Regions from separate parts of the Streptomyces sp. NPDC043427 genome, predicted to be linked through region 3. Evidence: riboswitches for the same ligand, from Rfam matches in the RefSeq annotation. Region 3 holds a riboswitch; each other region holds the start of a gene.
What was found. Region 3 has a riboswitch for cobalamin ahead of nicT (Nickel transporter NicT). Riboswitches for the same ligand answer to the same signal wherever they lie in the genome.
Positions count from the first base shown of each region.

Region 1: linked by a shared signal. The riboswitch ahead of AC067M_RS31315 (cobalamin biosynthesis protein) and the one ahead of nicT (Nickel transporter NicT) in region 3 are both predicted to bind cobalamin.
Region 2: linked by a shared signal. The riboswitch ahead of AC067M_RS04540 (ribonucleoside-diphosphate reductase subunit alpha) and the one ahead of nicT (Nickel transporter NicT) in region 3 are both predicted to bind cobalamin.
Region 4: linked by a shared signal. The riboswitch ahead of AC067M_RS40890 (CbtB domain-containing protein) and the one ahead of nicT (Nickel transporter NicT) in region 3 are both predicted to bind cobalamin.

Region 1 covers NZ_JBWKCC010000024.1:85,721-91,432, reverse strand. The annotation lists gene AC067M_RS31335 (class II aldolase/adducin family protein) at 62-763, opposite strand; gene AC067M_RS31330 (lysozyme) at 989-1,738, shown strand; gene AC067M_RS31325 (inorganic phosphate transporter) at 1,882-3,117, shown strand; gene AC067M_RS31320 (hypothetical protein) at 3,160-3,381, shown strand; cobalamin riboswitch at 3,529-3,668, shown strand; gene AC067M_RS31315 (cobalamin biosynthesis protein) at 3,770-4,822, shown strand; gene AC067M_RS31310 (cobyric acid synthase) at 4,819-5,712, shown strand, end outside.
Region 2 covers NZ_JBWKCC010000002.1:142,808-148,519, reverse strand. The annotation lists gene AC067M_RS04545 (ribonucleotide-diphosphate reductase subunit beta) at 1-961, opposite strand, end outside; gene AC067M_RS04540 (ribonucleoside-diphosphate reductase subunit alpha) at 961-3,330, opposite strand; cobalamin riboswitch at 3,452-3,580, opposite strand; gene AC067M_RS04535 (GNAT family N-acetyltransferase) at 3,633-4,139, opposite strand; gene AC067M_RS04530 (NACHT domain-containing protein) at 4,286-5,712, shown strand, end outside.
Region 3 covers NZ_JBWKCC010000017.1:54,778-60,489, forward strand. The annotation lists gene thrS (threonine--tRNA ligase) at 1-524, shown strand, start outside; gene AC067M_RS25490 (nucleoside hydrolase) at 587-1,585, shown strand; gene nicT (Nickel transporter NicT) at 1,852-2,943, opposite strand; cobalamin riboswitch at 2,971-3,159, opposite strand; gene AC067M_RS25500 (LAETG motif-containing sortase-dependent surface protein) at 3,252-4,211, opposite strand; gene AC067M_RS25505 (glycoside hydrolase family 13 protein) at 4,542-5,712, shown strand, end outside.
Region 4 covers NZ_JBWKCC010000040.1:9,585-15,296, reverse strand. The annotation lists gene AC067M_RS40905 (TniQ family protein) at 1-199, shown strand, start outside; gene AC067M_RS40900 (acyl-CoA dehydrogenase family protein) at 519-1,697, opposite strand; gene AC067M_RS40895 (CbtA family protein) at 1,843-2,607, opposite strand; gene AC067M_RS40890 (CbtB domain-containing protein) at 2,633-2,854, opposite strand; cobalamin riboswitch at 2,892-3,040, opposite strand; gene AC067M_RS40885 (histidine phosphatase family protein) at 3,153-3,719, shown strand; gene AC067M_RS40880 (four-helix bundle copper-binding protein) at 4,191-4,562, opposite strand; gene AC067M_RS40875 (DUF6479 family protein) at 4,690-5,055, shown strand; gene AC067M_RS40870 (ATP-grasp domain-containing protein) at 5,428-5,712, opposite strand, start outside.

The DNA of each region.
Region 1 (5,712 bases), on a different contig from region 3:
CTCACTCCATTGCGGTACCCCGGCAGGCGCCGACCAGGCTCGCCCCGTCACCCGTCACCCGTCACCCCCGCTGCCCGTACCCCCTGAGCCGCTCCCCCGCCTCCGCCACCTGTTCCTCCGACAGCAGGCTCGGGGTCAGACCCGGCACCGACGACGCCGTGAGCCACAGGCGGCACATCCACTCGAGTTGGGCCGTGCGGTCGTAGGCCTGGTCGAGGGTGGTGCCGTAGGTCAGGGTGCCGTGGTTCTGGAGGAGGCAGCCGGAGCGGTCGGTCAGAGCGACGCGTACGTTCTCGGCCAACTCGTCGGTGCCGTAGGTCGCGTAGGGGGCGACGCGGACGGGCCCGCCGAGGGCGCCGACCATGTAGTGGACGGACGGGAGTTCGGTCACGAGCGTGGAGACGGCGGTGGCGTGCACGGCGTGGGTGTGGACGACCGCGCGGGCGTCGGTCGTGCGGTACACCGCGAGGTGCATGGGCAGTTCGCTGGTCGGCACCAGCGTGCCGAGCACCTGCCGTCCGTCGAGGTCGACGCCGGTCACGTCGCCCGGCGTCAGCCGGTCGTACGGCACGCCCGAGGGTGTCACCAGGACGGTGTCGCCGACGCGGACCGACACGTTGCCGGAGGTCCCGACGACCAGGCCGTCGGCGACGGTCCGCCGGGCGGTGGCGACGAGCGCCTCCCAGGCCGTCGCCTCCTGCGCGCGCCCCTGCGCACCCCGTACATCCCGTTCACCCCGTTGGTCCCTCGACTGCTCAGCCATGCGGTGATCTTGCCAGGGCGGGCCCCGGTGCGCCTCGGTGCTGGGCACTTCAGGCCGGAAGCCACACCTTCGGCAGGGCGTATATCCGCATAAACCGCTTTCCTCACGGGTTGGCCGGATAGTGACGGAGTTTCACCGATCCTCAAGTACCCTTCGGGGGATTTGTCTGCACATCACCACATCACCACATCGCACCATCGCCACGTCGCCATTCCGGGGGGAACCATGGCCCGTGACCGTAAACCGTCCCGTCACCGCGTCCCCATGTTCGCGGCGCACGTGACGGCCCTCGCCATCGGGTGCACCGCACTCGTCGAGATACCGGCATCGGCGGCGGCCCTGCCGAAGGGGCACGACGTCTCGTCGCACCAGAAGATCGTGGACTGGCAGAAGGCGAAGGCCGAGGGCGCCCGGTTCGTCTACATCAAGGCGACCGAGTCCACGGACTACCGCAACCCGCACTTCGACCAGCAGTACAGCGGCTCGCGCGACGCGGGCCTGATGCGCGGCGCCTACCACTTCGCACTGCCGGACACGTCGTCAGGCAGGGCGCAGGCGGCGCATTTCGTACGCAACGGCGGCGGCTGGACCGCGGACGGCTGGACGCTGCCGCCCGCGCTCGACATCGAATACAACCCCTACGACAAGAAGCACAAGTGCTACGGCCTGAGCAGGGCGAGCATGGTCGGCTGGATCGCGTCGTTCAGCGCCGAGGTGAAGCGGCTCACCGGCCGCCGTCCGGTGATCTACACGACCACGCACTGGTGGAACACCTGCACCGGCCGCAGCCGCGCCTTCGCCGCCGATCACGCCCTGTGGATCGCCCGTTACGATGCGGCCGACGCCGGGGCGCTGCCCGCCGGCTGGTCGTTCTGGACGTTCTGGCAGTACGACAACCGCGGCAGCCTGCCGGGTGACCAGAACGTCTTCAACGGCTCCGGCAGCGGCCTGCGGGAGCTCGCCCGGGGCTCATGAGCGGAGGGCGTGCGGGCCGCCGTTTCGGAACGGAGCCGCGGCCTTCCGTTTGCGACACTTCGACGCCTGCCTCAGTTCATCTTCCGTTCACTCAGGTTACTTACGGTCGTTCAGCCAATGACCTCGAACGATTGCCTGGGTAAATGGAAAGCTTCTCGCTGATCCTCGCGATTGTGGTAGTAACCGCACTCGCGTTCGATTTCACGAACGGTTTCCACGACACCGCCAACGCGATGGCCACAACCATCTCCACCGGTGCACTCAAGCCCAAGGTCGCGGTGGCCATGTCCGCCGTGCTCAACCTTGTCGGCGCCTTTCTCTCGGTGGAGGTCGCCAACACGATCTCCAAGGGTCTCGTCGACGAGACCGGCATCCGTCCCGAGGTCATCTTCGCCGCCCTGGTCGGCGCGATCCTCTGGAACCTGCTGACCTGGCTGGTGGGCCTGCCCTCCAGTTCCTCGCACGCCCTGATGGGCGGTCTGATCGGTGCCACGATCGCCTCGGCGGGCGTCGGCGCGGTCCACGGCGACGCGCTCGTCACCAAGGTCCTGATCCCGGCGATCGCGGCTCCGATCGTCGCGGGCGTCGCCGCGATGCTCGCCACCCGCCTGTCCTACACCCTCGGGAAGAAGGCCGACGGCAAGGCCGCCGAGAAGGGCTACCGCGCGGGCCAGATCGCCTCCGCCGGCCTGGTCTCCCTCGCGCACGGCACGAACGACGCCCAGAAGACGATGGGCATCATCACCCTCGCCCTGGTCGCCGGCGGCGCCGTCGCCCCCGACTCCGACCCGCCCCTGTGGGTCATCCTCTCCGCGGGCCTCGCCATCGCGCTCGGCACCTACCTCGGTGGCTGGCGCATCATCCGCACCATGGGCAAGGGCCTGACCGACCTCCAGCCGCAGCAGGGCTTCGCCGCCCAGACCAGCGCCGCGACGGTCATCCTGGCCTCCTCCCACCTGGGCTTCTCCCTCTCCACCACCCACTCGGTCTCCGGCTCGGTGATGGGCGCGGGCCTCGGCCGCAAGGGCGGCGTCGTCCGCTGGTCGACCGCCACCCGCATGTTCGTCGCCTGGGGCCTCACGCTCCCGGCCGCGGCCCTGGTCGGCGCGCTCGCGGAGTACGTGACCGGCTTCGGCGACTGGGGCACGGCCGTCGTCGCCGTCTTCCTCGTCGCCTCCAGCGCCGCGATCTGGAAGATCTCGCGCCGCGAGGTCGTCGACCACAGCAACGTCAACGACTCCGAGGAGCCGCCCGGCGTGGTGACCACCGCGATCGCCGTGGTGAGCCCGCCGCCCGCGGGCACGGTCGCCGAGGACCTGTCGGCGACGATCCCGGCCTCCGCGGCCGAGTCCGCCCCGCCGGCCACCACCACCGTCTGAGCCGCATCCGGTCCGTACGCCAGGTATGAAGGAAGAGACAGCATGAAGATCGACTGGGCGGCTCTCGGCTCCGTCTTCGGGGTCAGCCTCGTGGTCACCGTGGCCCTCGTGGCCCTGTTCACCCTCGGCATCACCGGCCTCTCCCGGCGCGAGCGGGCCGCGGCCCAGGGCGGCTCCGCCGCTCTCGCGGTCACCGGCGCGTACGTGTGCTTCGCGGCGTGCGCGGCGGCGGTGGCGTACGGGATCTCCCTGATCATCGCCTGATCGCCGCCTGACCGGCGGCACACGGGCACCACGTGGGGTGCGGGACGGATCGTCGTCCCGCACCCCACGTGCGCGTGTGACGCCCTCGACGGCCCGCGTGTGGGGTTCTCCACACTCTCCCGTCGCAGGTCAACAGCAAGTTGACGGCTCTTCCGGGGCCGTGGTGGACTGCCGGAGCCATGTACGGCGGCAGGAGAGGAAGCCGGTGAGAATCCGGCGCGGTCCCGCCACTGTCACCGGGGTAGGAAGCCCCGGGAGCCAGGAACTCTCACCGCCGGTCTCGTCGAACCAGGGCGCGGACACCCTGAGTGAGGACATATCGCCATGCGCGGCTGCCGATTGAGGGCCAGTACCAGCTTGTTGCCCGACCCCACGGACGGCTGAGCCGATGGGTGCCGATCGCGTCTTCGCGTACGGCGCCGCCGCCGGCCTCCTCGGTGACCTGCTCCTCGGCGATCCCCGCCGCGGACACCCGGTCGCCGCGTTCGGGCGGGCCGCGGGTGCCGTCGAGCGGGTGCTGTGGCGCGACCACCGGGGGTGGGGGGCGCTGCACACCGCGGTGTGCGCCGGTGGCGCCGTCGCCCTCGGCGCCATGGCCGCTCGTGCGGTACGCCCCTCCCCGGCTGCTTCCGTCGCGCTGACCGGTGCCGCCACCTGGGCCGTCGTCGGGGGGACTTCACTCGGCCGGGAAGCCCGGACCATCGGGCGGGCGCTCGAAGCGGGGGACGTCGACGCGGCGCGGGCACGACTGCCGCATCTGTGCGGGCGGGACCCACAGGCCCTCGACGCGGACGGGATCGCCAGGGCCGTCGTGGAGTCCGTCGCGGAGAACACGTCGGACGCGGTGGTGGGGGCGCTGGTGTGGGGCGGGATCGCGGGCGTGCCGGGGCTGCTGGGGTTCCGGGCGGTCAACACGCTGGATGCGATGGTCGGGCACAAGTCGGCCCGTTATCGGCGGTACGGGTGGGCTTCTGCGCGGCTCGACGACGTCGCCGGGTGGCCGGGGGCTCGGGTGACCGCGGTGCTGGCGGCTGTGGCGGGGCCCGATCCGCGGGGGGCCGTACGGGCCTGGCGTGCGGATGCGGCCAAGCACCCGAGTCCCAACGCCGGGCCTGTGGAGGCGTCGTTCGCGGGGGCGTTGGGGGTGCGGCTGGGCGGGACGTTGTCGTACGAGGGGCGTGTGGAGCATCGGCCTGTGCTGAATGGAGAGGGGCGTGCGGTGGAGGTGCGGGACATCGAGCGGGCTGTTCGGTTGTCGCGGCGGGTGAGTTGGCTGGCGCTCGGGGTGAGTGCGGCGGGGGCGTTGCTGCGGGGGCGGGTTACGAGGCGCCCGGCGCTGCAGACCGTGGCCACCCTCCCCCACTCTCGGCTTCACTCGAGCGGGGGCACCCCCATCGCCCTGCCGAACGACCGCCCACAGCCGGTAGGAGGTCTCTCGTGAACGGGCGCGGGTTGCTCGTCGCCGGCACCACCTCCGATGCCGGGAAGAGTGTCGTCACCGCCGGGATCTGTCGGTGGCTGGTGCGCCAGGGCGTCAAGGTCGCGCCGTTCAAGGCGCAGAACATGTCGCTCAACTCGTTCGTCACACGGGAAGGTGCGGAGATCGGGCGGGCGCAGGCCATGCAGGCCCAGGCCTGTCGGGTCGAGCCGACCGCGCTGATGAACCCGGTGCTGCTCAAGCCCGGCGGGGAGCAGAGCAGTCAGGTCGTGCTGCTCGGGAAGCCCGTGGGTGAGTTGAGTGCGCGTGGCTATCACGGTGGGCGGCAGCAGAAGCTGCTCGGGACGGTGCTGGACTGTCTCGCCGAGTTGCGGGGCACGTATGACGCGGTGATCTGTGAGGGGGCCGGGAGTCCCGCCGAGATCAATCTGCGGCGGACGGACATCGTGAACATGGGGATCGCCCGCAACGCGCGGCTCCCCGTGCTCGTCGTCGGCGACATCGACCGCGGCGGGGTCTTCGCCTCCTTCTTCGGGACCGTCGCCCTGCTGTCGCCCGAGGACCAGGAGTGTGTCGCCGGGTTCCTGGTCAACAAGTTCCGCGGTGACGTCTCCCTGCTCGAACCCGGGCTCGACATGCTGCACGGGCTCACCGGACGGCACACGTACGGGGTTCTCCCGTTCCGGCACGGGCTCGGCATCGACGAGGAGGACGGGCTGAGGGTGTCCCTGCGGGGCACGGTGCGGGAGTCGAACGTCGCCCCGCCCGTCGGCGAGGACGTGCTGCGGGTCGCCGTCTGCGCGATTCCCCTCATGTCCAACTTCACCGACGTGGACGCGCTGGCCGCCGAACCGGGTGTCGTGGTGCGGTTCGTGGACCGGCCGGAGGAACTG
Region 2 (5,712 bases), on a different contig from region 3:
ACGGGCGCCGCTCGAAGAAGTTGGTCAGCTCCTGAACCCCCTGGAGCTCCATGAAGGAGAAGGGGTTCTCCGAGCCGTACACCGGGGCGAAGCCCAGGCGCGTGAGGCGCTGGTCGGCGACGCACTCCAGGTACTGGCGCATCGAGTCGGTGTTCATGCCCGGCAGGCCGTCACCGCACAGGTCGCGCGCGAACTGCAGCTCGGCCTCGACGGCCTCCCGGAGCATGTCGGTGACCTGCTGCCGCAGCTCGTCGTCGAACAGCTCCGGCTCCTCCTTGCGGACGGTGTCCACGACGTCGAACGCGAAGCTCATGTGCATCGTCTCGTCACGGAACACCCAGTTGGTGCCGGTGGCCAGACCGTGCAGCAGACCCCGGCTGCGGAACCAGTAGACGTACGCGAAGGCGCCGTAGAAGAACAGGCCCTCGATGCACGCGGCGAAGCAGATCAGGTTGAGCAGGAAGCGGCGGCGGTCGGCCTGGGTCTCCAGCCGGTCCAGCTTCTCGACCTCGTTGATCCACTTGAAGCAGAACTCGGCCTTCTCGCGGATGGAGGGGATGTTCTCCACGGCGTCGAAGGCGGCCGTCCGGTCCTCCGGATCGGGGAGGTAGGTGTCCAGGAGCGTCAGATAGAACTGGACGTGGACGGCCTCCTCGAAGAGCTGCCTGCTCAGGTACAGGCGCGCCTCGGGGGAGTTGATGTGCTTGTACAGCGTCAGCACCAGGTTGTTCGCGACGATCGAGTCGCCCGTCGCGAAGAACGCCACCAGACGGCCGATGAGGTGCTGCTCGGCGGGGCTGAGCTTGGCGAGGTCGGCGACGTCCGAGTGGAGGTCGACCTCCTCCACGGTCCAGGTGTTCTTGATGGCGTCCCGGTAGCGCTCGTAGAAATCCGGGTAGCGCATGGGGCGCAGAGTCAGCTCGAAGCCCGGGTCGAGCAGGTTCTTGGCTTCGCTGGTCATTACTGGCAGGCCTCGCAGGACTCGGGGTTTTCCAGGGAGCAGGCGACGGCGTCGGGGTCGGCGACCTGCTGGACGGGGATGGTCTTCTCGGGCTGGGCCTGGGCCTGGGCCGCGCGGGCGATCCGGGTCGCCGGGCGCGAGCGCAGGTAGTACGTCGTCTTCAGACCCGACTTCCAGGCGTACGCGTACATCGAGGAGAGCTTGCCGATGGTCGGCGTCTCCAGAAAGAGGTTCAGGGACTGGGCCTGGTCCAGGAACGGGGTGCGGGCGGCGGCCATGTCGATCAGGGCGCGCTGCGGGATCTCCCACGCCGTGCGGTACAGGGCTCGTACGTCCTCGGGGATCCAGGCGAAGTCCTGCACCGAGCCGTTGGCCTCGCGCAGCGCCTCACGGGTGCGGGCGTCCCACACGCCCAGCTCCTTGAGGTCCTTCACCAGGTACGAGTTGACCTGGAGGAACTCCCCGGACAGAGTCTCGCGCTTGAACAGGTTGGACACCTGCGGCTCGATGCACTCGTACACGCCCGCGATGGAGGCGATGGTCGCGGTCGGGGCGATGGCGAGGAGCAGGGTGTTGCGCAGGCCGCCGATCGCCATCTCGTCGCGGAGCGCCTCCCAGCGCTCCGGCCAGGTCAGCTTCACGTCGTAGTGGTCGGGATGCAGCCAGCCCATGGCGGTGCGGGTCTTCTCGAAGGCCGGTGCCGGGCCGTGGCCCAGGGCGAGGTCGACGGACGTCTCGTACGCGGCGAGCATGATGCGTTCGGCGAGTCGGGTCGACAGCTCACGGGCCTCGGCGGAGTCGAAGGGCAGGCGCAGCTTGAAGAAGACGTCCTGCAAGCCCATCGCGCCCAGGCCCACCGGCCGCCACTTCGCGTTCGACCGGCGGGCCTGCTCGGTCGGGTAGAAGTTGATGTCGACGACGCGGTCGAGGAAGGTGACGGCCGTGCGGACGGTGGCGTCCAGCCGCTCCCAGTCGATGTCGCCGTTGTCCACGAAAGCCCCGAGGTTGATGGACCCCAGGTTGCAGACTGCGGTCTCCCCGTCGTTCGTGACCTCCAGGATCTCTGTGCAGAGGTTGGAGGAGTGGATGACATGGCCCGGGAGCGCCGTCTGGTTGGCCGTCCGGTTGGCCGCGTCCTTGAAGGTCATCCAGCCGTTGCCGGTCTGCGCGAGGGTGCGCATCATGCGGCCGTACAGCTCGCGGGCGGGGAGGGTCTTCTTGGCGAGCCCGTTCGCCTCCGCCTTGCGGTAGGCGGCGTCGAACTCCTCGCCCCACAGGTCGACCAGCTCGGGCACGTCGGCGGGGGAGAAGAGGGACCACTGGCCGTCGGCGTTCACCCGGCGCATGAACTCGTCCGGCACCCAGTGCGCCAGGTTCAGGTTGTGCGTACGGCGGGCGTCCTCACCGGTGTTGTCGCGCAGCTCCAGGAACTCCTCGATGTCGGAGTGCCAGGTCTCCAGGTAGACCGCGGCCGCGCCCTTGCGCCGGCCGCCCTGGTTCACGGCGGCGACGGAGGCGTCCAGGGTCTTGAGGAACGGGACGATGCCGTTGGAGTGCCCGTTGGTGCCACGGATCAGCGAACCGCGGCTGCGGATCCGGGAGTACGAGAGACCGATGCCGCCGGCGTGCTTCGACAGGCGGGCCACCTGGTGGTAGCGGTCGTAGATGGAGTCCAGCTCGTCCTTCGGGGAGTCGAGCAGATAGCAGGACGACATCTGCGGGTGCCGGGTGCCCGAGTTGAACAACGTGGGGGAGGAGGGCAGATAGTCGAGGCGGCTCATGAGCCCGTAGAGCGCGGCGACTTCGTCGACGGACCGGGGACTGTCGTCCTTGGCGAGGCCCGCGGCCACCCGGAGCATGAAGTGCTGCGGGGTCTCCACGACCTTGCGGGTGAGGGGGTGCCGCAGGAGGTAGCGGCTGTGCAGGGTGCGCAGGCCGAAGTAGCCGAAGCGGTCGTCGGCGCCGGTGTCGACGAGGGCGTCGAGCCGGTCGGCGTGCACGCGCACGAACTCCGCGGTGCGGTCGGCGATGAGGCCTTCCCGGTGCCCCACGGCCACGGACCCGGTGAAGGACGTGACGCCCTGGGAGGCGGCCTCGGCACGGATGGAGATGGTGAGCAGGCGCGCGGCCAGCCGGGAGTAGACGGGGTCCTCGGAGATGAGGCCGGCGGCCGCCTCCGTGGCCAGCTGGCGCAGCTCCGCCTCGTCGGCCCGCGCCGACCGGCCCCGCAAAGCGGCGGCGGCGACCCGGCCGGGGTCGGCGTCGGGCAGGTCGGCGGTCAGCTCGGTCAGGGTCCGCAGCAGTGCGGCACCGGGACCGTCGTTCTCCAGCTCGGTCGCTGAAGCCGGTTCGGCTGGCGCGATGGTCACGTGGGGCTCTCCCTCGCTCGGCACGGGGCCTGGCGGAGGGCAGGGGGCAGCACGAGCGCACGCGGCGTCGCGTCCACCGACCCACTCCACGAGGCCCGGACGTCGGGCACCCGGACCGGACGGGCCGGGCGCGCTGTCGGCAGGTCCTCGGACTGACGCTCATACGCGGGCATACGCGCATGAGTACACCGTTGCGGGACAGTTCCGGATTCGCACCGGATTCCCCTGCGGCGACAGCGAGCATGAGCATACATCTTGTGCCGGGCTGCGGTGTCACCCCCAGATGTTGTGTTGCCGTGGTTTCACAGCGTCAACTCATAGGTGAGGAGAGTGATGTCGTCGAGGTGCGGAATCGGGTTCCAGTCACGCTCCGGGGTGCGGGTGAAGCCGAGGCGTTCGTAGATGCGGTGGGCGGTGTGCATGGTGGCCTGGGTGGAGAGGACCATGCCGGTGCAGCCCTCGACGGCGCGCGCCCGCTCGACGCAGGCCCGTACGAGAGCTTCGCCGACACCACGCCCACGCGCGGTGTGCGCGACCGCGAGCATCCGTATCTCGGCCTCGCCGGGCCGGGCGATGTCGGCCATGGGGCCGCCGTCCGGCACGAAGGTGACTCCGCCGAGCACCCGCCCCTGCTCCACCGCGACCAGCACCTCGGCGGCCGCGGCCCGCTTGGCCACGTCCCTCAACTCGCCCAGGTACGCGTCGCTCTCCCCGAAGTCGAGAAGGCCGTCCTGGAGGTAGGCCTGTGCGGTGATCTCGCCGACGGTGTCGTACTCGCGGGGTTCCACCTGCCGGATGATGATGTCCATGGGGCCGAGTCTGCCGGACGCGTTCGACAGCGAACCCCCGATGTCCGCACCGGTTGCGGGGCGGCCCGAGAGTGCTTCCATGGAAGTAGGCGCCGGCGCCCGCGGAGCCCTCCGCCCCGAGAACGCTCTCGGAGGGAGCACGCACGATGACGAATGTCGTCCGTCGCCCGCCCGGCAAGGAGCGGCCGCGCAACGCGCCCATGGCCACGCTGGGTCTGAGGCGGGCGGGGAACCGGGTCCGGAGCGTCCTCGTCGGCCGCTGGCACACCCTGACGATCCGTCTGGAGGCCCGGCGCGGCACCACCCGGCCCAAGAAGTGGCGGACCGGGTTCTCCTACGGCAACGCGACCAGGATTGTCTGGTTGATCGCCGTGCTCGCGGTCCTTGCCTGGTGCGGAGAGGGCCTGTACATCCTGATCACGGGCGAGTCGACCGGCTTCGAGGACCTGCGGAAGGACGATGGGTTCGACGCCTTCCTCCGCTTCGTCGGTCCCGTACTCACCGCATCCATCGCCGCCGCGCTCTTCCTGTTCTGCTGGTACGGCTGGACCAAGCGGCGTTACCTCGGGAAGGCACGCAGGAGACCCGGTCAACTGGTGCTCACCGCCGGCCAGGACACGGACGACATCGTGGGCCGCGACGAGGTCGCCGAGGTCATCGCCGAACGGCTGCGGGACCGCGACACCCGCCGGCCCTACCTGCTCGTCGGCGGCGTCGGCGTGGGGAAGACCGCCGTCCTCGTGCGGCTCACCGAACTGCTGGCCCAGCAGCACGCGGTGCCCGTGCCGATCCGGCTGAGGGACGCGGCCGGCGAGGCCGACCTGAACTTCGAGCGCATGGCCAAGCGGCGCTTCGCCGAGGAGACGCCCCAGGGGACCCTGGCACGCACCAAGATCGATCGGGTCTGGCAGCAACTGCTCGCCGACGACAAACCGGTCGTCATCGCCGACGGCCTGGAAGAGGCGCTCCTCGACGACGGTCTCCAGCAGAACCGGGACAACATCATCCGCCGTGCCATCGAGCGCGCTCACAAAGAGAAGCTGCCTCTGGTCATCGCCTCGCGGCCGCACAGCCCCCTGGAGAGCACCCCCGCCGCCATCGTGGAGCTGGAACCGTTGAGCGAGGAGGAGGCCCTGCACTTCGTCGAGGCACGCGCGTCGGGCAGCGACGAGCAGTACCTGGACAGGATCGTGGAATCGGCGGAGGTCACCGAATCACCCATCTACCTCCAGATCGTTCGGGAACTGCACCAGAACGGCCTCCTGAACCCGAAGGACCCGGAGCCTCTGGACGTCTCCGGCCGGGACCGCAGCATGCTGCGGCTGCAGTTGCTGGAGAGGTGGGAACGCAGGCTGTGCGAGGGCCGGCTGCGGGAGGACGTCGCGCTGAGCCGGCAGGAGCGCCTCGACACCGTCGAAGTGGTGTCCGCCCTGGCCTGCATCGGCCTGCTCCAGGACAACCTGGAGGTCGGCTTCGCCGAGTTGCTCGACACGGACGTGCACCCCGGCCCGGTGCGGCGGGCGACGGCCAGGGCAGAACACCTGTGGACCAGGGCGCGCGGCTTCGACCAGTA
Region 3 (5,712 bases):
ACGTGCAGATCGAGGACCGCGCCGGCCGCGAGAGCACCCTCTCCACCGTCCAGATCGACTTCCACCAGCCCGAACGCTTCGACCTGCACTACATCGGCGCCGACGGCGCCAAACACCGCCCGGTCATGGTCCACCGCAGCGTCATCGGCAGCGTCGAGCGCGCCGTCGCGCACCTCATCGAGGAGCACGGCGGCGCCTTCCCGGTGTGGCTCGCCCCCGAGCAACTGGCCGTGCTCCCCGTGGCGGACGCACAGGTCGGACAAGCGGAGGAATTGGTGCGGCGTGCCGAGGAACGGGGACTGCGGGCACGGCTGTACGGCCCCGAGGACGGCACCCTCGGCGCCCGCGTCCGGGCCGCGCGGCTGGTCCCGTACCAGGCGGTGATCGGCGAGCGGGAGGCCGACGGCGCGCTGGCCGCCGTACGCCTGCGGGACGGCCGTAAGCCGGGAGTGCTGCCCGCCGCCGAGCTCCTGGACCGCGTGGCGGCACAGGTGGCGGCACGCGGGACCGGCCTCTGGGCGTGAGGGGCAGGTGAGCGGAGCGGGTCGGGCTGCGTAGGGTCGGAGTGACGAAAGGGAGGTGCCTCATGACCGATCGCCCCACCGACCGCTCGGCCGACCGTCCCACCGACCGTCCCATCCCCGTGATCATCGACTGTGACACCGGCGTCGACGACGCCCTCGCCCTGCTGTTCGCGGTCCGTCACCCCGGCCTCGACGTGCGCGCGGTGACCTGCGTGGCCGGGAACACCGACGTCGACGGGGTCGTGCGCAACACCCTCACCGTGCTCGAGCAGGCCGGCGCCCCGGGCATTCCCGTCGCCCGGGGCGCCGAACGCCCGTTGATCGAGTCGGTCCGCGTGGCCCGGCATGTGCACGGCCAGGACGGCATGGCGGACCTGGGTCTGCCCGCCCCCACCCGCACCCCGGTCGACGTGGACGCGGTGACGCTGCTGCGCCGGGAGATCCTCGCCTCCCCGCATCCGGTCACCCTCATCCCGACCGCGCCCCTCACCAACATCGCCCTGCTGCTGCGTACGCACCCGGAGGTGGTCCGCAACATCGAGCGGATCGTGTTCATGGGCGGCGCGGTGGCCACCGGGAACGCCACGCCGGTCGCGGAGTTCAACGTGTGGCACGACCCGGAGGCGGCCGCGATCCTGCTCACCGCCGGGGTGCCGATCACCATGTACGGCCTGGACGTGTTCAAGCGGGTCCTCGTCCCGGCGGCCGACGTCCAACGCCTGCGCAACAGCCCTGAACCCAGCCTCCGCATGGCCGGCGAACTCCTCGCCCACCGCGACCCCGCCACCTCCGGCGACCCCACCCCCATGGGCGGCCTCGGTGACGCCGGCGCGGTCTGCGCCGTCGTCGACCCGGAGGGGATCACCACCGAGCTCCTCCCGGTCGAGGTCTCCCTCGCCCCGGGCCCGACCCGAGGCCAGACGGTCGTGGACCGCCGCCCACGCCCCGGCGAGTCCGAGATACACCACGGCGAACGTGAACAGCCGCTGGTAGACGTGGCGTTGGGCGTGAACGTGGAGCGCTACGTCAGTCTGTGGCTGACGACGGTCGAGAAGCCGTAGCCGCCGTGTCGGGGGTGGCGGTCGGTTCGGCGCTCGTGTGCGCCTCGCCGGACTTCTCCCGCTGCTTCTTCAGTGCGAGTTCCCGGGCCGTCTTCTCCGAGTGCAGCCTCATCTCTGCCTCGGTCCGGAGATCGAACACGATTGCCTCCCTCGATCCACTTGGCTCCTGCGAACACCTCTTTGCCAAAAGATTACCTTGCGATGGCCGGTCGCGTCACGGTCAAGTCACATATGCACACAGGTAGTTCGCCCGGTGTTCACCGAAGTCACTGCGTGTCGGCGGGCCGTACCGCCCACCGCTGCTCCACCTTCGCGAGCTTCCAGTACGCGACCGCCGCCGCCCACACCACGACGAACAGCCCGACGATGATGTAGCCGACGTTGTCGAGGTCGAGGCCCGCGATCCAGCCGGTGACGTCGTCGCGCAGGTCGAGCTTCTCGTGGAGGACGCCGACGAGTTCGATCGTGCCGATGAAGAAGGCGACGGCGATGGACAGGCCGGTGATGGTGAGGTTGTAGAAGACCTTGCGGACGGGGTTGGAGAACGCCCACTGGTAGGCGAAGTTCATGAACGTGCCGTCGAGGGTGTCGAACAGGCTCATGCCGGCGGCGAAGAGGAGCGGCAGGCACAGGACCGCGTACCAGGGCAGGCCCGCCGCAGCGCCCGAACCGGCCATCACCATCAGCGTGACCTCGGTCGCGGTGTCGAAGCCGAGGCCGAAGAGGAAGCCGAGCGGGTACATCTGGCCGGGGCGCGAGATGGAGTTGGTGAGGCGGCCGAGGATCCGGTTCATGAAGCCCCGCGAGTCCAGGTGCTGTTCGAGCTCCCGCTCGTCGTACGCGCCCGCCCGCATCGCCCGGAACACCCTCAGGATGCCCACCAGGGCGACCAGGTTGAGGGCGGCGATGAGGTAGAGGAACGTGCCGGAGATGGTCGTACCCAGGAAGCCGAGGACCTGGTGGGTGCCCGAGTCCTCGTTCATGACCCGGCCGGCCAGTTGGGTGCCGCCCGCGATCAGCAGGGCGAGCAGGACCACGACACTGGAGTGGCCGAGCGCGAACCAGAAGCCCACCGACACCGGCCGCTTGCCGTCGGCCATCAGCTTGCGGGTGGTGTTGTCGATCGCGGCGATGTGGTCGGCGTCGAAGGCGTGCCGCATGCCGAGGGTGTAGGCGGTGATGCCGAGGCCGATGCCGAAGGCCTTGTCGCCGACCTCGTAGTGGCCGGGGACGACGAGCAGGAACAGGATCCCGAACGCGACGACGTGCAGGGCGGCGATGACCGCCATCAGCACCGCCGTCCGCACGGTGTCCTCACGCCGCCAGCGGAAGGAAGCAGGCGAAACAGGCTCGGTCATACGGTCAGCTCCAGCACCTCGTGGATCACTTCGTGAGATGCCGTGGCCGGTCTCCTGGCTTCCGGGTGTACGCGCCCGGCCCTGCCTTCCCGGCCGCCTCGCGACGACCAGTGGCTGTCCCTCACGGGACGCGGGACGGGAACTCCCCGATCACAGTGGCGAGGGCCGCGCCGGCTTCACACCGACTTCCCGAACACCACGGCCCGCCCACAGTAGGTGCTCACCGCAGCTCCCGCACAGCCGGGTGGGGCCGAGGCCCCGGGGGCAACGCCCCCAGGCCCCCGGCCCCCAAGATCCCGGCGTCGTCGCTACGAGCGAGCGGCCGCCTTGCGCCTGCGCGTCGACACGACGATCACCGCGCCACCCGCGAGCAGCACCGCCGCGCCGATGGCGATCGGGGTCGTGCTGCTGTTCGCGCCCGTCTCCGCGAGGTCGCCGCCGCCGCCGTGCGGCGTGGCAGCCGGGGGCGTGGTGGACTCGGAGTCGCTCGGCGGCTGGGTGGAGGTCGAGCCGGACGGGGTCGGGGTGCCGGCGGGAGGCTCGGTCTCGGCCGGCGGGGTCACGGGCTCGCTCGCCGGGGGCGTCGTGGGAGTGGCGGGCGTGGTGGGCGGGGTGGAGGCGGGCGGGGTGGTCGGGGGCTGCGACTCGATGGTCGTGCAGTCCTTGCTGCCGCCGTTCCAGGCCGCGATCAGCTTGTCCTTGATCACCGGACGGTCCGGACCCTTGGGCAGCTCACCGTGCTCGAAGCCGTCCTTCGCGTCGAGCTTGCCGTCGAACTTCTTGGCGCCCCGGTAGAGGTCGATCTGCGCGTAGCAGCCCGCGTCCGGCACCGCGATGTCGAGGGACTCGGTCTGGCCGGGCTTGACCGTCACCGTGTCGAAGTCGATGAAGATCTGCTCACCGGAGGTGCCGAAGTCCGCGCCGTGGGCGAGGAAGGACGACAGGGAGGCGGTGCAGGTGCTCGCGTCCCCGGCGGTGCGGACCTTGATGTGGACCTTGCCGTCCTCGGTCGGCTTGAGGTTCTGGTCGTCGACCTTGACCGAGTCGAAGAAGCCGACGCCGTCCAGGGAGAACTGGCAGCGGTCCGTGCCGGTCTCCGTGCCCGCGCCGGTGCCCGGCTGGTACGCCCCGCCGGACGCCCAGCCGTCCCCGCCGGGCTCGGAGGCCCAGGCACCGGAGGCAGCGGCGACGGAGGCAGCGCACAGGGCGAGCGACGCGGCGCCCGTCCCCAGCAGGCGGCGCATGGTGACACGTCTCGCTATGGACATGCAGATCCCATCTTGGCGTGCGAAACCCGGGTACGGCGGGAGGGCAGCACGACGCTGTCGGCCGTACCGGGGGTGTGCGGTCGAAGAAACACCGGGCCCATTGGTCACATGCGCCACAGCGTGTACTCATGGTGGATCTCGCGGCGGAACGCTGTCAACCTGCTGCGACGGCAAGTGAGTTCGGACGCCATCACAGTTCCGTCACACGGGGAATGATTCGTTCCGACGGTGGCGGAGGTTCACTTTTCCGGCGATGTGGACAGAATTTCCCTTTATCGTGCATAGACCGCTCGTCCGCATCATCCGCCGAGAACCCGAAGAGGAGCCAGCGTGATCGTCCGTACCACGCCCGACCTCTCGTCCAAGGATCCGAACTGGTGGCGGCAGGCCGTCATCTACCAGGTGTATCCGCGCAGCTTCTCCGACGCCGACGGTGACGGGCTCGGCGACGTCCGGGGTGTCACCCAGCGCCTGTCCCACCTCGCGGCGCTCGGCGTGGACGCGCTGTGGCTCAGCCCCTTCTACCCCTCCGAGCTCGCCGACGGCGGCTACGACGTCGCCGACTACCGGGACGTCGACCCGCGCCTGGGCAGCCTGGACGACTTCGACGACATGGTCGCCGAGGCCCACCGCCTGGGCCTGAAGGTGATCGTCGACCTGGTCCCGAACCACACCTCGCACCAGCACGTCTGGTTCCAGGAGGCCCTGGCGGCCGGCCCGGGCTCCGCCGCCCGCGACCGGTACGTCTTCCGTGACGGCCGGGGCGAGCACGGAGAGCTCCCGCCCTCCGACTGGCAGTCCGTCTTCGGCGGCAGCGCCTGGCAGCGGGTGCCGGACGGGCAGTGGTACCTGCACCTGTTCGCGCCCCAGCAGCCCGACCTGAACTGGGGGCACGAGGAGGTCCGCGCCGACTTCCGCACGACCTTGCGCTTCTGGGCCGACCGCGGGGTCGACGGCTTCCGGGTCGACGTCGCCCACGCCCTCGCCAAGGACCTGGCCGAGCCGCTGCGCGACCTGGGCGGGCCCGAGCTGAGCCGGGAGGAGGCGCTGCCGGACTTCCCGCCCGGTACCCACCCCTTCTACGACCGCGACGACGTCCACGAGATCTACCGCGACTGGCGCACGATCCTCGACTCCTACTCCCCGCCCCGCATGGCCGTCGCCGAGGCCTGGGTGCGCGGCCCGCGCCGCGCGCTGTACGCGCGCCCGGACGAACTGGGCCAGGCGTTCAATTTCGAGTACCTCCAGGCGGGCTGGGACGCGTGTGAACTGCGCCAGGTGATCACCGGATCGCTTCAGGACGCGCGGCTGGCCGGCGCCTCCGCGACCTGGGTGCTGTCCAACCACGACGTCGTACGCCACGCCTCCCGGCTGATGCTGCCGCCGGGCACGGACGAGAACGCCTGGCTGCTGTCCGGCGGCCACGCGCCCGCCGTGGACGAGTCCCGGGGCCTGCGCCGGGCCCGGGCGGCCGCCCTGCTGATGCTGGCGCTGCCCGGCT
Region 4 (5,712 bases), on a different contig from region 3:
CATCCGTGAATCCGAGCGCAACGGCGGTGACGTCACCTTACTCACCAGGGAACTCTCCGTTCTCCAGGGAGACGACTTGCGCGGTGCCCGGCTCCATCTCCGTAGACGTCTCGACGTCTACGCGGCGCATCTGGCGAGCGCCTGCGACCGTGGGGCCAGCCTCCAGGTCCACATTGACGACATCCTGATCCGGGGCTGACCTTAGCGTGAGGATCACGTCAGGCTTCACCCTCCTGGGGGACGAAGCAGCGAGCAGTTCCGCTGGCGCGGACGCCTGAGATTAGACACGACTCGGGACTCCCTGCGACCAGAATCTGCGCCTCCGTGTCTCAGTACGCACGATCATCTAGTAGATGACACGAACGCGCAGCACGCCCGAACCTCACCAGCCCTGAGGAAGCATCAGGTCAGCCGCCTCAGGCAGTCTGCAAGCCAGGTCCGCTACCCTCCGGTCCGCACCTCGCTACGGTGCCAACTGTCCCGCTTTTGTGCCAACTAAAAAGCCTCGTCACATCAAACTAACGCCGTACCCTCGGCATCCCCAGACCGATCCACGAGATGATCTCGCGCTGGATCTCGTTGTTGCCGCCGCCGAAGGTGAAGATCACCGCCGAGCGGTAGCCGCGCTCCAGTTCGCCGCGGAGCACCGCGCCCGCCGAGCCTTCCCGCAGCGCGCCCGGGGCGGCGACGATCTCCAGGAGTGCCGCGTAGGCGTCCCGGCGTGCCTCGGAGCCGTAGACCTTGACGGCGGAGGCGTCCTGCGGGGTGAGGGTGCCGTTCTGGACCGCGGTCACCATCTGCCAGTTGAGGAGCTTGAGGGCGTCGAGCCGGGAGTGGGTGCGGGCGAGGAGGCGGCGCACCCAGGGCAGGTCGACAACACGGCGGCCGTCGGCGAGCTTGGTCTCCATGGCCCAGCGCTGCACGTCGTGCAGGGCGCGGATGGCCATGGTGCCGTGGGCGGCGAGGGTGACACGCTCGTGGTTGAGCTGATTGGTGATCAGTCGCCAGCCCTGGTTCTCGGCGCCGACGCGGCGGGAGACGGGGACGCGGATGTCCTCGTAGTAGCTGGCCGTGGTGTCGTGACCGGCGAGGGTGTTGATGAGGGTGCAGGAGTAGCCGGGGTCGGTGGTCGGGACGAGGAGCATGGTGATGCCCTTGTGGGGCGGGGCCTCGGGGTCGGTGCGGACGGCGAGCCACACCCAGTCGGCAGTGTCGCCGTTGGTGGTCCAGATCTTCTGGCCGTTGACGACGTACTGGTCGCCGTCGCGCACCGCGCGGGTCTTGAGGGACGCCAGGTCGGTGCCCGCGCCGGGCTCGCTGTAGCCGATGGCGAAGTCGATCTCGCCGGAGAGGATCCTCGGCAGGAAGTACGCCTTCTGCTCCTCCGTGCCGTACCGCATGATCGTGGGGCCGACGGTGTTGAGCGCCATCAGGGGCAGCGGGACACCCGCCTGGGCGGCCTCGTCGAAGAAGATGAACTGTTCCATCGCGGTCAGGCCGCGCCCGCCGTACTCCGTGGGCCAGCCGACGCCGAGCCAGCCGTCCGTGCCGAGCCGTCGGATCGTCTCGCGGTAGAAGCGTTTCTGGGCGACCGGGTCGGCGTGCCGGGTGGAGGCGTTGTCGGGCACCAACTCGGCGAAGTAGACACGCAGTTCGCTGCGCAGCCGCTGCTGCTCGGGCGTGTGGTCGAGATGCACGGCGCCTCCTGGCTCCCCTGGGCCGGTCCTGACGGCCCACACGGTAGAACGTGTTCCAATAATTGGGAATGGCGGGGAGACGCGAAATGGGGATGTGAAGAGGCCCTCGGCACGCGTGCCGAGGGCCTCTCCTACCGGGAACCGGTCACGAGGCCACGGGAGTCGGCCGTGCGGCGGCGACCTCCTGCGCCGCGGTCCGTGGCGCGAGCACGCGTTCCGCGAGCAGCCCGAAGACCAGCCCGAAGGTGGTCCACAGGGTGGCCTGCACGGCGAGTGCCGCCAGGCGGAACTGCCACAGCAGGGTGGCCGGGAAGTGCTCGGGGACCTCGTTGAAGGACGGCAGGAAGGCGTACGCCAGCCCGACGGCCAGGACGAAGAACGCGCCCGCGACGAGGGTCGCGTTCCAGTTGCCCAGGCGTGGCGCGAGGCGCCGGCCCAGGATGACGGTGGCGACGGCGAGCAGGACGCTCAGCACCACCATCAGGAAATAGAGGGTCGTGCGTTGTCCGATCGTGTCGGGGTCGCCGACGGCGGGCGGGTTGGCGGGGTACTTCAGGAACGGCACGACGTACACGGCGACCAGACCGGCCGTCGCCAGGAGCAGCGCCCTCGCGCGCGGCCCGAAGCGGCCGATCCGGCCGAGGGCGAAGCAGTACGCGAGGGCGGCGATGCCGCCGAACGCGACGCCGTAGACGAGGACACCGGTGGACAGGCCCGCGGTGGACTGCATCGTACGGCTGACGGGTTCGGCGCCTCCCGCGTGGTGGTGGGCGTGCGCCTCCTCGAAGGCGATGGCGGCGTCGACCCGCGACTCGCCCAGGAAGTAGGCGACGACGAGGGCGAGCAGGCCCGCGGCGAGTCCCGCGAGCATGCCCCGCACCAGGAGGGTGCGGACGGTGGTGGAGTTCATGGGCGGGTACGTCCTTCCCCGGCTGTCAGTGGCAGGGGAAACCGAGCAGGTGGCGCGCGTCGTGCACCCACTCGTGGACGTCCTCGCCGGACATCACGGAGGTGGCACCCTGTTCGGCGCCGACGAAGTAGAGCAGGACCAACATCAGGATGCCGAAGAAGACCGCCCAGGGGACGATCGCGCCGATCGGCAGCTTCTCGGGTACGGCAGTGGGGGCAGCGCTCGGCTGGACGGCGGACTGCGCCATGGCAGGACCTCCCTGGGGAACTCGCGTCCCGTATCGGTGGTGCACATGACGACGGACGCGGGTCTGACTCACCCGGCCCGCACCGAAGTGCGTGCCCGGCATACAGTGGCGCGACCGTGCCGGAATCCCACCGGCTTCCACGTACCGTCGTCGATTTCGACGTGACCGTACCGCGACGCAGGGAATCGGCCAAGGGCGCGTGCTCAGCCGCGTGCGCCCGGACGGGCCTGGTCACCCGTCAAGTCACTGTACTGGTAGGGGCGTTGAGGGCGGGAGTGACGAGCGTGGCGGAGTGGGCATGACAAGCCGAGTGATGTTGATCTCACCGGCGATCAGCGTGGCGCTGCGGGAGGCCCGCTTCGACGACGGCTGCCCCCTCGACCCGGCAGGCCTGCGCCGGGCCCGGGCCGTCGCGGGCACCCTGCCTGCCTGGGAGGCGGCTTGGTCCTCCCCCACCGTGCGGTGCCGCGAGACGGCCGAGGCACTGGGACTCGACGCCGTGGCCGTGCCGGAACTCGCGGGACTGGACGCGGGCCGCTGGCGCGGGGCGACGCTGGCGGAGGTGAGCGCGACCGAACCCGCGGCTCTTGCCGAGTGGCTGGCGGATCCCGGCTCCGCCCCGCACGGCGGGGAGTCGGTGCGAGCCCTGTGCGACCGAGTGGCCGCCTGGCTGGAAACGGCCGCCGACAGATCGGGCCGGACCGTCGCCGTCGTCGAGCCGGAGGTGTCCCGCGCCGCGATCGTCCGCACCCTCGGCGCACCGGACCAGGCCCTGTGGCGCACAGACGTCCCACCCCTGACAGCCGTCGAGCTCAGCGGCAGATCGGGCCGCTGGAACGTCACGGTCGGGCACCCGCTCGGCTGAGCACGGCGATGAGCCGCTCAGCGCGGAGGGCACCGCGGATCACGGTTTCGCGGGCCTGTCGACGCTTCGGGGCCCACCCCCAGCGGCCGATCGCAAGCAGGCGATCAGGCTCAAAGCGGCCCTGCGGCGCGCGGGTGTCCCGGTGGCGGCTGCCGTGCCGGACGGTCGGGGCGCCGGGACGGTCGGGCACCGGCTCGGCGGAGGCCCACTGACCCGCCCAGCCTCGCAGCGGCCACGGAACACCGGCCCGGGCCTGTCGACACGTCGGGGTCTGCCGGCCGGCCGCGGCCAAAGCGGTCGCGCGGCCTCGCGAAGGCCAACGGCCCGCGCCGAAGTGCGCGGACGGTGGGCGCCCGGGCGTACCGGTGGCCTGGCAGCAGCAGCCACGGATGTCGGCTGGTGGCAAGGCGCCTCGCCGACAGTTGCCGTGGCGCCCCGGCGGTCCGGGTGCCGGGCGTCGCGGTGAAGCGGTCAGACCAGGGTGGCGATGAACTCCGTGCAGGCCTTCGCACAGGCGCGGCACGCCTCCGCGCTCTCCTCGGCACCCGGTTGTCCGTCGAAGACATGTGCGGACTCCAGGCAGACGGTCCGGCACCACTCCAGCTGGACGCGGATGCCCGCCTCGTCCAGATGGTTCTGCTCGGACAGCACACGGCAGGTGGCGTCACACACCTCCGCGCACATGATGCCCTTGCGTCGTACGAGTTCCTGCTGTTCGGTCCCGTCCGGATCCACGAGGCTCGCGCGCAGCGCACACGCGCGGGCGCACTCGGTACACGCCTGCGCACATGCGAAACGGTCCTCCAGGAACCGGAAGAGCTCCTGCTGGGATGTCGTCGGTATCACGTAAGGGCGGGTAGCCGGTGCGGAGCCCGTCAAACCCGTGCGGCAGCCCCCTACAGAAGGTCATCGCGCGTTCACGGAACCGGATCGGCCGGTTCACTCCCCCTTCGAGGGGTATTCGGCTGGTATGAGTACCGCAACCATGCAGCTGGCCCAAGCGAGCGGGCTGCTCAGCATCGCGCTCTTCGTGGTCGGGGTGGCGGTCGTGGCCATACTGGCCGGCGGCCTCTGGCTGGGCTACCGCATCAAGCTCAACGAGTCGCCCCGACCGCGGCCGGACGAGCAGCCACACCTTCCCCCGGAGGGACCCGTCCACGAGGTCCAGCAGAACCGGGAACCCGACGAGATCCCCCAGATCTCCAAGGACGGCCGTGCGCTCACCCCGTACGAGCTGACCAACATGCAGACCCGCCCGAGCTCCTCCAAACAGCGGCCGCGCTGGGGCCGCGGCAGCAGCGGTTCCTTCGGCGGGGGCGGCCTGGGAGCCCACTGAGAGGGGCCGTCCCGTGAGACGGGCCGCCGTCGCGGTTCCCCCATCTGTCGATCGGCAGCCTGGGGAGAGCCGCGTACGGTCGCTGACGGGCGGCGAAGTCGAGGTGAGGTTCTGATCGCGCGTACGAGCACCAGCACGCCGACCGCCGCCCGGTGACGACGGTGCCGGCCGCCCGCCTGGAGCAGCTGCACGCGGGCGCGGAACCGACGTCCGTGCTCCCCCCCAGTCCCCCTGCGACCCGCGACCTCGTCCCAGCCCTCCAGCGCCCTTCAGCCCACCCCGCACGGCATCCCGGACCAGCGGGGCAGGCCGAAGGGCGACCGGATCTGATGGGATGCCCGGCGCGCCCGCCCGGTCCCGGTGCGTCATCGCTCAGCGTGATGACAGGCGGCCGCCCCGGCCGAGAGGCGCCCTCGTCCGGGGCGCGACCATGGGCCGGTCGCCCCGGGCGAGGGTGAGGGCGTCCAGATGGGCCTGGATGTACGGCATGGCCACCCTCTCCAGTTCGAGCTTCCCGTCCACGAAGGCCGGGTGGACGTTGACCTCGAACACCACCCCACCGTTCTCGACGGCCAGGTCGACGCCCGCGAAGGGCAGGCCGACGGAGGCGGTGGCCGCGACGGCGAGTTCGGTGAGGCGCGCGGGCAGGTCCTTCGG